Regions from separate parts of the Streptomyces sp. NPDC096152 genome, predicted to be linked through region 2. Evidence: riboswitches for the same ligand, from Rfam matches in the RefSeq annotation. Region 2 holds a riboswitch; each other region holds the start of a gene.

Region 1 (3,983 bases), on a different contig from region 2:
GGCGAAGGACGCCTCCTCGTCTGCGGTCCAGCCGAAGACGTTGCCGCCGAGGGCGAGCGGGAAGACCTCGAGGTCGGACGAGCTCAGCTTGCGAAGAGAAGTCATGGAAGACATCAACAACCGCGCCGGAGCCGCCCATTCCGATCAGGGCGGCTCCGTGGGGAAAAGCTTGCGCGAACCCGGTGGGTCAGGGGGTGAGGCCCTTGTCGCGCAGCCACGTCATCGGGTCGATGCCGGTGGCCTGGCCGTCGGGGTGGACCTCCAGGTGCAGGTGCGGCCCGGTGACGTTGCCGGTGGCGCCCACTCGGCCGATGACGTCGCCCGTGCTCACCTTCTGGCCGACGTTGACGCTGATCGAGGACTGGTGGCAGAACCACAGTTCGGTGCCGTCGTCGAGGGTGAGGACGGTGCGGTAGCCGTAGGCGCCGGCCCAGCCCGCCTCGGTGATGGTGCCGCTGTGGATCGCCTTGATCAGGGTTCCGGTGGGAGCGGCGAAGTCGAGGCCGGTGTGGTAGCCGGAGGACCACATGGAACCGGGCTGACCGAAGGTGCCGGTGATCGTGTACGAGGGGGTCGGCAGCGTGTACTGCTTGGCCAGCTCGGCCAGGCGCTCGGCCTCGGCCTTCCGCTTGGCCTCCTCCTCCGCCTTCTTCTTCGCGGCGGCGGCCTTCGCCTCGGCCTCCTGCTGCGCCTTGGCGACGGCCTCCTGGGCCTGCTTGGCGGCTGCGGCCTCGGCGGCCTTCTGGGCCTTGGTCTCGACCTGGGCCTGCTGCTGCTCGGCCTGCGCCATGATGCGGTTGCGCAGCGCCTCGCCCGCGTCGGAGGCGCTCTCGGTGGTCTCGGCGGTGCTCGTGCCGAGAGTGCTGAGCGCCGTCGCGGAGCCCTCGGGGGCCGCGGGCTCGTCGTCGAAGAGGGAGCCCACGGAGGGCAGGTCGGGCATGGAGATGGACACCGGCGGCTTGCCGGTGTGGGCGCTGGCGATGCCACCCGCGCCGACGGCGGCTATGACGCCGACACCGAGAACGGTGGAGCTGCGGGCGAGCCCGCCGCCGCGCTGCTTGGCGACGCGGTGCCGACCCCGGACCGGCTGGACGGACTCCTCGGTGGGATTCCACTCCTCCCAGGGGCCCTCGTCGGTGCGGTAACTGCCGTAGCCGAAGGTTTCGGTGCGCTGACCCGGCACGAACGGGGCTTCGGGGGCGGGGCGGTTGGACGCCACTCGGGCGTGCTCCTTTCCTTCCGTCTCGCCTACCGGGTTAGCTGACGGGTTCGGAGCGGGAAGGTCTCCTACGCGCGTAAACCAGACGTGCGAGCACGGTGGTTGACGCCCGATTCACCCCAAGTTGGTGGTTCCCCGGTTCCCTTGCGGGATTCGGCGCGCGCGCACGGAGCCGTCGCTTGTGACGGCTGGGACGACCGCGCTGCGTTATCGAACGTTAATAGACGCGAGCCTCTGATTCCAAGCCGTTCGACTTGATCATTAAACCTTTTTGGCCAGACGTTCGGGCCATGCGCGACGAAAATCGGGCGAGTTGACCCACCCTCCGCGGCAGCGGATTTCTGACGGTGTGTCACTTGCCGTGCGCTCCGGCGCGGATCACTCACCCGCCGTGACAATGATCAAGGGCGACACCCGCCGGCCCGGGAGTACGGGCCGAGGGCGCCCTCCATGGACCTGAGGGCCGACCGGAGGACACGGTGGGACGGGAAACACTCAGGGCCGGAATCCTTGATCGGATTCCGGCCCTGAGTCTTCAGTAGCGGGGACAGGATTTGAACCTGCGACCTCTGGGTTATGAGCCCAGCGAGCTACCGAGCTGCTCCACCCCGCGTCGTGAGACCAACTGTACCCCATCCGCGAGGCCGAATGCACACGCATGGAGTCCGGCCTCCGCCCCGCGCCCCTCCCGGGCCGGCGGCGCGGTACCGCTCAGCCGGTCAGATGCCGGTTCGGAGCCTTGGCCCGTTCCTCCAGCTCAGGGACGAGTACGGTCCGCGCGCCCCCGGCCGCGAGCGTCCCGGACCCGTCGGCGCCCTCGACGAACGTGTCCGGTTCACGCCAGGCCGTGACCACTCGCCGTACACCCGCGTCGAGGATCAGCCGGGCGCACGGGCGGGGCCGGGAGGCACGCCGCGCGCACGGCTCCAGGCTGCTGTAGACGGTGGCGCCGGCCAGCCGCGGGTCCGCCGGGTCCACCTTGGCCAGCGCCGCCTCCTCCGCGTGCACGACGGGGTCGTCGCCCTCCCGCGAATGGCCCCGGGCGAGTTCGGTGCCGTCGGCGGCCACCACCACCGCGCCCACGCTGAACGCGGTCCGCGAGGGCGGGCAGAGCGCCGCCAGGTCGCACGCCAGCCGGAGCCAGTGCCGGTCCGCGGGCGAGGCGAGGGTCCCGGTGCCGGGAGCCGTCGGCTCGTAGCGCATGAGGACCACGTCCTCGATGGCCCGAGTCTCCACGAGCCGCAGCCGTCCGCCCTGGTAGACGCCCGGCCCGAACAGCCGCGGCGCCCGCGGGTCGCCCACGAGGAGCGGGGCGAGCACGAGCTGGAGCTCGTCCGCGAGGCTCTGCTGAAGCAGCTGGGTGTGCACGGTCCCGCCGCCCTCGACCATCAGCCGCCGCACCCCACGCACGTCGTGCAGATGCTCCAGCAGCCGCCGCCAGTCGAGTTCGGCGCCCAGCGGGACGACATCGGCGGCGAGGCCGGCCCCGCGCAGCCGTTCGGCGCCCCGGTCGGTCGTGTAGACGGCCTTCTCGCCGCCCGTGTGCCAGAACCGCGCGGCCGGGTCCAGCTCGCCGGCCGCGCTGACCGTCACCTTCAGCGGGTACTCCGGCTTCCCGGCGGCGACCCGGGCGGCCCGCCGCTCGGGCGAGTTGACCAGCAGCCGCGGATTGTCGGCGCGGATGGTGCCGGCGCCGACGAGGATCGCGTCCACCGAGGCCCTCACCTCGTCCACCCGGTCGAAGTCGGCGGGGCTGGAGAGCAGCAGCCGCTCGGGGCCGGTGTCGTCCAGGTAGCCGTCGAGGGAGACGGCGGCGGACAGCAGGACGTACGGACGGGGCATCGGCGCGCGCTCTCTCTGCGGGAACGGAACTGCGTGAGCCGCCGGGGAAGTTGCCGCGGAAACGCCTGAAGCCCCGCCACGGAGTCCTCCGGGGCGGGGCCTCTCTCGTAGGCCCTGTGGGACTCGAACCCACAACCAATGGATTAAAAGTCCACTGCTCTGCCAATTGAGCTAAGGGCCCAGGCGATGTTGCCTACCCGAGCATAGCCGGAGCAGGCCGCCTGTCCGATCGGGTATCGGGGGTGCCGGGCCGGAAGTGTGCCGTAAGGGTGTCCAGGTGGCCGGTCGGGAGAGTGCCGTGCGGGTGCCGAACGGCCGTCGGGAGCGTGCCTGCGGGCGGCGGGGCCCGGTCGGGGGCGTGCCGTACGGGCGGCGGGCGGGGCGTTCGGGTCAGGGGTCGGCCGGTTCGCGTTCGGGTCAGGGGTCGGCCGGTTCGGGGGCGCCGGTGCGGGCGGCCTCGCGGGCGAGGGTGCGTGCGTGGGTGGGGTTGAGGAACCAGTGGCGCGCGGAGGCGAGCCACCAGGTCGCGGCGAAACCGAGGACCACCAGGACGGCGACCGGGGCGTAGTTGAACGTCTCCCAGGTGACCGGGGAGACCTGCGGCAGCATGAACAGGACGGTGATCACGCCGACCCAGGCCACCGACACCACCCCGATCGCCTGCGACCAGCGGCCCAGGTGCCAGGGCCCGCGCTCGAAGGCCTCGCCCTTGCGCACCCGCAGCAGGGTCGGCACGACGTAGGCGATGTAGAGGCCGATCACCGCGATCGAGGTGACCGCCGCGTAGGCCGTGACGTTGATCAGGTACGGCAGGCCCAGGGCCAGCGCCCCGAGCGCCGCCAGCCAGACCGCCGCGACCGGGGTGCGGGTGCGCGGGCTGACCGTGTGCCACACGTGGGAGAAGGGCAGCGCCCCGTCGCGG
Region 2 (3,983 bases):
CTGTGCCGCTACACCGTCCTGTTCGACGACCCGCAGCTCGCCCTCACCGCCGTGCACCGCGTTCTGGAGATCACGCCGGAGGAGGTCCAGGAGGTCGCCAAGGCCCGCCTGCGCTCCGACAACCGCGCGGTGCTCGTCTACGAGCCGGTCGCGGCCGAGACCGAGGGCGCGGACGCCGCGGCCACCGACGACACCGAGGAGGCGGCGAAGTGACCGAGCTCGCCACGATGGAGTTCCACCCCCGGCCGCAGGCGGGCGAGGCCAGGCCGTGGGCGTTCCCGGCCCCCGAGCGCGGGACGCTGGACAACGGTCTGACGGTGCTGCGCTGCCACCGTCCCGGCCAGCAGGTCGTCGCCGTCGAGGTGCTGCTGGACGCGCCCCTGGAGGCGGAGCCGGCCGGCCTGGACGGCGTCGGCACGATCATGGCGCGGGCCTTCTCCGAGGGCACCGACAAGCACTCCGCCGAGGAGTTCGCCGCCGAGCTGGAGCGCGCCGGCGCCACTCTCGACGCGCACGCCGACCACCCCGGCGTCCGCCTGAGCCTGGAGGTCCCGGCGTCGCGCCTGGCCAAGGGGCTCGGCCTGCTCTCCGACGCGCTGCGGGCCCCCGCCTTCACCGAGAGCGAGGTCGAGCGGCTGGTGCGCAACCGGCTCGACGAGATCCCGCACGAGCTGGCCAACCCGTCCCGCCGCGCCGCCAAGGAGCTCTCCAAGGAGCTGTTCCCGGCCTCCTCGCGCATGTCGCGCCCGCGCCAGGGCACCGAGGAGACGGTCCGGACCATCGACTCGGCGGCGGTCCGCGCCTTCTACGACCGCCACGTCCGCCCCGCCACGGCCACCACCGTGGTCGTCGGCGACCTCACCGGCATCGACCTCGACGCGCTGCTCGGCGAGACCCTGGGCGCGTGGAGCGGCTCGCAGGCCAAGCCGCGGCCCGTGCCGCCCGTCACCGCCGACGACACCGGCCGCGTGGTGATCGTGGACCGCCCGGGCGCCGTCCAGACGCAGTTGCTCATCGGCCGTATCGGCCCCGACCGGCACGACCGCGTGTGGCCCGCCCAGGTGCTGGGCACCTACTGCCTCGGCGGCACCCTCACCTCCCGTCTGGACCGCGTCCTGCGCGAGGAGAAGGGCTACACCTACGGCGTGCGGGCGTTCGGCCAGGTGCTGCGCTCCGCTCCCGACGGCTCGGGCGCCTCGATGCTCGCGATCAGCGGCTCCGTCGACACCCCGAACACCGGCCCGGCGCTGGGGGACCTGTTCACGGTCCTGCGCAAGCTCGCCGCCGACGGTCTGACCGACGCCGAGCGGGACGTCGCCGTGCAGAACCTGGTGGGCGTGGCACCGCTCAAGTACGAGACGGCGTTGGCCGTGGCGGGCACGCTGGCCGACCAGGTCGAGCAGCACCTGCCCGACGACTACCAGGCGACGCTGTACCAGCAGCTCGCCGCGACCGGCACGGTGGAGGCCACCGCGGCGGTCGTCAACGCCTTCCCGGTGGACCGCCTGGTGACCGTCCTCGTCGGTGACGCGGCGCAGATCAAGGAGCCGGTCGAGGCCCTCGGCATCGGTCAAGTCGGCGTCGTGGCAGCCGAATAGGCGGCCGCGGCGCCCGCGCGGCACGGGTCCGCGCCCACCCACCCGCGCGGGCGGCCGGCGAGCGGTACGCGTGAGGGAGCCCCGGTGGCCGAAGTGTCACCGGGGCTCCCTGATGTCCGAATTGAGGGAGAGGCTGCCTTTCTGCCCTGTGTCCTGCGCTACAAAACCCACCATTCGTTTGGGATTTGAAAGCGGGCCCGTTTAGCGTCGGTCCGGCTGTCCGTCAGGCAACGCGCCGCGCCCGCGGCACCGGACAGTCATCGCCGAGTCCCCGTACGGCGCGAGCCAGGGGAGCCGGGGACCCACCGTCCCTGGGGTGAATCGGACACCCGCGCGTGCCGCGAGGGGGTCCGTAGGAGACCTTCCTGCTCCGAACCCGTCAGCTAACCCGGTAGGCGAGAAGGAAGGAAAGGAACAACGTCTGCATGGCGTTCACCCGCGCCACCGGGAAGCACCGTCGTCCCAGCCGGATGCACCGCACCACCGCACGCGCGGTGGGCGTCGCCGCCCTCACCACCTCCGGCGTCCTCGGCACCCTCTCCGCCGCCCCGGCCCTGGCCGCCGAGACGCCCGCTCCCGAGGACACCGGTCTCACCCCGGTCGTCACCATCGGTGACTCCGTCGCCGAGAAGATCGACGCACAGGCCGTCGCCCAGCACCGGGCCGCCGCCCAGAAGCAGGCCGAGGAGGCCGCGCGCGAGAAGGCCGCCGAGCAGGCGCGGAAGGCCCGCGAGGCGGCGCGTGAGGCCAAGGAGCGCGCGGCCCGCGCGGCCGAGCGCAAGCGCCTCAACACCTTCGTGGCGCCGATCTCCGACTCCTACGTCTCCACCGGGTACAAGACCGGCGGCACCCTGTGGTCGTCCGGCTCCCACACCGGTATCGACTTCCACGCCTCCAGCGGCACCGCCGTCCACGCGGTCGGCACGGGCACCGTCGTGAACACGGGCTGGGGCGGGGCGTACGGCAACCAGGTCGTGATCAGGATGGCCGACGGCATGTACACCATGTACGGCCACCTGTCGTCCATCGGCGTCTCGGTGGGCCAGAAGGTCGTGCCGGGCCAGCAGATCGGGCTCTCCGGCGCCACCGGCAACGTCACCGGACCGCACCTGCACTTCGAGGCCCGCACCACCCCGGAGTACGGCTCCGACATCGACCCCGTCGCCTACCTCCGCAAGCACGGCGTCGACGTCTGACGCGGCACCGGCGCCGCCCGCCTCCCGCGCATCCGAAGCCCCGGCTCTCGCAGCCGGGGCTTTCGGCGTTTAGGACGCCCCGCTGTCCAAAAAAACTCCATGGATTCCGACCCGCCGTCGGAAATTCCGGCTCATTGCAATAGAGTCACGGAACGGGCGTCCATCGTCGACGTTTCACGGGGATTAAGGCGGAGGTCGGTCATGCGTATTCCGGCGCACTCGGTGTGCACGGCGATCCGGGACGACATCGTCGCAGGCGTCCACGAGCGCGGCAGCCGGCTCACCGAGGAAGTCCTCGCGCGCCGCTACGGCGTCTCGCGCGTCCCCGTGCGCGAGGCCCTGCGCACCCTGGAGGCCGAGGGTTTCGTGGTGACCCGGCGGCACGCGGGCGCGTGTGTGGCCGAGCCGACCGAGCAGGAGGCGGCGGACCTGCTGGAGATGCGGATGCTCCTGGAGCCCCTCGGCGCCGCCCGCGCGGCCCAGCGCCGCACCGAGGCCCATCTGAAGGTCCTGCGCGGCCTGGTCAGGCTGGGCCAGGAACGGGCCCGCAGGGGCAGCAGCGAGGACCTGCGCTCCCTGGGCGGCTGGTTCCACGAGACGCTCGCCCAGGCCTCCGGCAGCCCCGCGCTGACCTCGATGCTGACCCAGCTGCGGCACAAGATCTCCTGGATGTACACGGTCGCGGCGCCGGCCGACCCGGTGGAGTCCTGGGTGGAGCACGGCGCCATCGTGGACGCCGTCGCGCGGGGCGACGGCGAGCGGGCGCGGACGGTCACCGCCGTGCACACCGAGCGCGCGACGGCCGCGCACCGGCTGCGTCCGCCCGGCGCCGCGCCCCGCGCCGACCGTGTGAGGACTTCGCAACATCCCGTAAACACGTCGGGCCCGTGCTATTAACACGAGCACCGTATACAAAGAAGGGATATTCGGCCGAGGTGTATTTCGGCTGCCCTTTTCCATGACCCCGGGAATTTCCGATCGGCGTGCCCCGAGGGGTGCGCGCCGTCCCAGGACGAATGTCCGCGCCAATTCGTCGGACCCGCCGAAACGTCGGACGGACCCGCCGGAACGCAGGAGGCCGCGCCGCCCGGAAAGGGCGACGCCGCCTCCTGCGCGCGGTGAGGCGGTCAGACCGTCTCGGGGAGCTCCTCGAGCCCCTCGGCGACCAGCTTGGCCAGCCGGTCGAGGG
Region 3 (3,983 bases), on a different contig from region 2:
CAGCGCGGTGAGGAACCCCGCCCAGCTCTCGGGGGAGAAGAGCAGCGCGGGCCCGGCCGGGTCCTTCGAGTCGCGCACCGCGAGCAGGCCGGTTCCGGGGCCGGAGCGCGGCGTGGCCGTCTCGACGCAGTTGTTCGCTCCCGTGCTGTAGCTGCTGCGCAGCCATCGCACGCCGTGCAGATCGGTACTGGAGGGTACGTTCCGAGGCAGAGCAGACATGGTGCCTCCCAGCGCTGTTAGGCGCCCTCACCCATCGCGGCGATGAAATCCAACGAGTCCTCGGGGGAAAGGGCGTGGATTTGAAGGGTGTTGAAGGCCTCGGTGTAGGCCTCTAGGTCTTCTTTCCGTTCGAGGTAGAGGCTACTCGTCAAGTGGTCGAGAACAACCACATCCAGATCAGAAGTGCTCAGGAATGAGAAGACAACGAAAGGCCCGGTGATGCCGACGTGCGCCCCGGCGCCGAACGGCAGTACCTGGAGCCGCACTTGGGGCAGCCGGGCCGCCTCCACCAGCCGGTTCAGCTGCCGCGCCATCACCTCGGGTCCGCCGACCTCCCGGCGCAGCACGGCCTCGTCCAGCACCGCGGCCAGTTCTAGCGGCGGCCGCGCGCGCAGCACGTCCTGCCGGGCCAGTCGCACCTCCACCAGCGCGTCCAGGCGCTCGTCGTCGAGCCCCTCGACGGCGGCACGGGTCACCGCGCGGGCGTATTCGGGGGTCTGGAGCAGTCCGGGGACGACCGAGGTCTCCAGCGTGCGCATCCCGCTCGCCTGGGACTCCAGGCTGATGAAGTCCCGGTAGGTGGGCGGCAGTACACCGCGGTACGCGTGCCACCAGTGATGTCGGCCGCCGCGGTCCTCGGACCCGGCCAGCGCCATCAGCAGCTCGCGCAGCTGGGCGTCCGCGACGGCGTACGCGTCCAGAAGCAACCGCACGTCGGCCGGTTTGACCCCACTGGCGCCGGTCTCGATCCGGCTTACCTTCGACTGGTGCCAGCCCACCAGCCGGGCCGCCTCACCGCTGGTGAGACCCGCACCGGTGCGCAGAGTGCGCAGTTCGGCGCCCAGTTTCCGACGGCGCACCGCGGGACCGTTCTGCATGCGCTCCCACCTACTCCCTCCGGGCCGCCCAAATACGCTCTGCCGTCGCAGAGTTCACCGCTTCGAGCGACAGATATATGCATATCCTGGTGGATCGCCACCGCGAGCGACGCGGTAATGGCAGTCTGACGACGAAGCACCAGTCCGGGACCGTACTCGAACCATCCGCTCCGTGTCGGACTGCGGTCCCGTGGGAAAGGGACGACGTCGCCATGGCAGACCATCTGGAAGCATCCGTCACTCTGCCGAGCGGTCCGGCCTCGGTCGCCGCGGCCCGCGCCTTCGTGGTGGGAACCCTGGCGGAGTGGGGCCTGCCGTCGGACTCGGAGACCGCCGACACCGTCCGCCTCATGGTGTCCGAACTCGCCACCAACGCCGTGCAGCACACGTTCGGGCAGTCGCCCACCTTCACGGTGGACCTGGTGCTCGCCCGCGAGGAGCAGTTGCGCATCGGGGTCACCGACAGCCACCCGCGGTTCCCGAAACGACTCCCGGCCGCCGTCCAGCAGGACAACGGCCGGGGCATGGTGATCATCCGGTGGCTCACCGTCGAGTGTGGCGGCAGTATGACCGTGCGGCCCACCCGCGAAGGCGGCAAGACCGTCTGCGTCGAGCTTCCGTGGACGGCGCGGGTCCGTCCGGGTCCGGTCCCGGCCGCCGGTCAGCAGGAGCCGTAGGCCGGCGGCCCGCGGAGGCCGGACAGAGCGGGCCCACCGGGGGACTCGCGGGGGCTGGGGCCCTCCGGGGCCTGCGGAGGCGGTGCGGAGCGGTCGGCGCGGGCCGTGGCGGAGCCGGGGCGCCGGGCGCCCCGGCGGGTGGCGACGGCGCCCAGGGCGCCGTCACCGTCTCCAGGAGGGTCAGCTGACCCGGCCGTACCAGACGCTCCTCGTCCAGATCCTCTCCAGCCTCACCACGTCCCCGGACTTCGGTGCGTGCCAGATCTTGTTGTGACCCGCGTAGATGCCGACGTGGTACACGTTCGAGCCCGAGTGGAAGAACACCAGGTCCCCGGCCCGGCGGCTCTTCGCGGAGATGTGGTGGGTCTTGTTGTACTGCTGGGCGGCGGTGCGGGGCAGCTTCTTGCCCGCCTTCTTGAACGAGTAGAGGGTCAGCCCCGAGCAGTCGAACCTCCGCGGGCCCGACGCGCCCCACTTGTAGGGGGCACCCTTCTTGGAGGCCGCGACCTGGAGGGCCTTCGTCGCCGTCGTGGCGGCCGCGGCGTCGGTGGCGACGCCCGGTACCACGATGGAGCCGCCCACGGCGGCGATGGTCAGCGCCGAGGCGGTGCCGGCCCGGGCCATCAGCGACGGGACACGATTGAGCGCAGTCATGCGCAACCCTTCGTCAACCGCCTGTGAAGGATGACCTGTCGGATTCGGGCTGGCGAAGTAGCCCGGCCGCGTTGCCGCGGCTTCACCCCAAGGGCTGCTCGGCCCGGCCATGGTGTGACCGTTCCGGCGACCCGTCGTGCTTGGGTCCTCCACTCCTGCCGATGCACTTCTGTCGACCGGTCATCCGGGCGGCGGCAGGACTCGGCGTCCGCCCGGACCGCCCCGCCGCTGTGGCGGGGGCTTGTCGTCAGACAGGGATCTTCACCTACTCATGTCCGAAAATCCCAACGGAATCGGGGATTTGTGTTGTTACTCACCACTCACCCGTTCGGGTGGACACTCACGCGATCGAATGAATGTCTCGCCCCCTGACGACCCTCGGACCAGCGCCGGAAGGGGTCATTCCGCCAACCGGGCGCGCGTGTTGCGCAACTCGGAGGGCCCGGAAAAAGCAGCGGCACTTACGCCATTGAGCGGTAACCCGTTCGGCCCGTTTCGGTTCGGCCGCCAACGTCCCGTGCGGAGCGCGGACATGGCGGCCCGCGGAGCGCGGCGGCGCCCGCCGGGTCAGTCCGACGGCAGCGTGACCCGGGCCGTGCGCCGCTCGCCGTCCAGCACGCGCAGCGCCCGCGCCAGGGTGTCCGAGTGCAGTTCCGTCTCACCCCGCTCGTGCATCAGCGCGAGGGCGTCGCGAAGCTCGATCGCCTTGCGGGCGAGCGCCTGAGCGGCTCTCAGGGCCCGGTAGGTGCCCTCGTGACGGGCGGGGTTGACGCGGCCCAGCAGATCGACGGCGTCCAGGTAACGGTCGATCAGCTCGGCCTCCGCGCGCGTCAGTGCGGGCAGCGGCGGCAGCTCGGGAGGCAGCATCGGAGGGTCACCTCGCGTCCGGTGTGGTGACGGGCCCCTTGCGGCTCTCGACGATCCGGTCCACCAGCCCGTACTCCAGCGCGCCCCGGGCGTCGAGGACCGTCGTCCGTTCGAGGTCCGCGTGTACCTGCTCCGGCGTCCGCCCGGTGTGCCGGGCGAGCAGCTCCTCCAGACGGGCCCGGGTCCGCAGCAGCTCCTCGGCCCGGATGGCCAGGTCGGACGCCTGACCCTCCGTCGGCTCGGGCAGCGCGGGCTGGTCGAGGACCACACGCGCGCCCGGCAGCGCGTACCGCTTGCCCGGGGTGCCCGCCGCCAGCAGCAGCGCGGCGGACGAGGCGACCTGGCCCAGGCAGATCGTCTCCACGTCGCAGGTCACGAAGCGCATCGTGTCGTAGATGGCCGTCGCCGCGGTGAACGAGCCGCCGGGGGAGTTCAGGTACAGCGAGATGTCCCGGTCGGGGGACTGGTGTTCGAGGTGGATGAACTGCGCCGCCACGTCGTTCGCCGAGGTGTCGTCGACCGGGGTGCCGAGGAGGACGATCCGCTCCTCGAGCAGCTTGGAGTACGGATCCAGGGTCCGCCGGCCGGCACTGGTGTGCTCGGTGAACTCCGGCAGGACGTAGCGGGCGGACGGTCGGATCATGACGTACCCCTCCATGCGACAGGCCGTGGCCGGCAGAGCTGCTGT

What was found. Region 2 has a riboswitch for cyclic di-AMP ahead of ACIQ9G_RS32090 (M23 family metallopeptidase). Riboswitches for the same ligand answer to the same signal wherever they lie in the genome.
Region 1: another riboswitch for cyclic di-AMP. It lies ahead of ACIQ9G_RS20485 (M23 family metallopeptidase); the one in region 2 lies ahead of ACIQ9G_RS32090 (M23 family metallopeptidase).
Region 3: another riboswitch for cyclic di-AMP. It lies ahead of ACIQ9G_RS22720 (C40 family peptidase); the one in region 2 lies ahead of ACIQ9G_RS32090 (M23 family metallopeptidase).

What each region holds. Positions count from the first base shown of each region.
Region 1 is NZ_JBIWFW010000005.1:609,624-613,606, reverse strand. It holds gene ACIQ9G_RS20490 (aldo/keto reductase) at 1-105, opposite strand, end outside; gene ACIQ9G_RS20485 (M23 family metallopeptidase) at 188-1,219, opposite strand; cyclic di-AMP (ydaO/yuaA leader) riboswitch at 1,231-1,388, opposite strand; tRNA gene ACIQ9G_RS20480 (tRNA-Met) at 1,759-1,832, opposite strand; gene ACIQ9G_RS20475 (dihydrofolate reductase family protein) at 1,931-3,061, opposite strand; tRNA gene ACIQ9G_RS20470 (tRNA-Lys) at 3,170-3,242, opposite strand; gene ACIQ9G_RS20465 (amino acid permease) at 3,479-3,983, opposite strand, start outside.
Region 2 is NZ_JBIWFW010000011.1:82,925-86,907, reverse strand. It holds gene ACIQ9G_RS32100 (M16 family metallopeptidase) at 1-213, shown strand, start outside; gene ACIQ9G_RS32095 (M16 family metallopeptidase) at 210-1,598, shown strand; cyclic di-AMP (ydaO/yuaA leader) riboswitch at 1,850-2,010, shown strand; gene ACIQ9G_RS32090 (M23 family metallopeptidase) at 2,024-2,794, shown strand; gene ACIQ9G_RS32085 (GntR family transcriptional regulator) at 2,996-3,691, shown strand; gene ACIQ9G_RS32080 (HPr family phosphocarrier protein) at 3,922-3,983, opposite strand, start outside.
Region 3 is NZ_JBIWFW010000006.1:477,638-481,620, reverse strand. It holds gene ACIQ9G_RS22735 (DUF397 domain-containing protein) at 1-219, opposite strand, end outside; gene ACIQ9G_RS22730 (helix-turn-helix domain-containing protein) at 237-1,097, opposite strand; gene ACIQ9G_RS22725 (ATP-binding protein) at 1,310-1,774, shown strand; gene ACIQ9G_RS22720 (C40 family peptidase) at 1,955-2,428, opposite strand; cyclic di-AMP (ydaO/yuaA leader) riboswitch at 2,432-2,613, opposite strand; gene ACIQ9G_RS22715 (hypothetical protein) at 2,996-3,295, opposite strand; gene ACIQ9G_RS22710 (ATP-dependent Clp protease proteolytic subunit) at 3,303-3,938, opposite strand.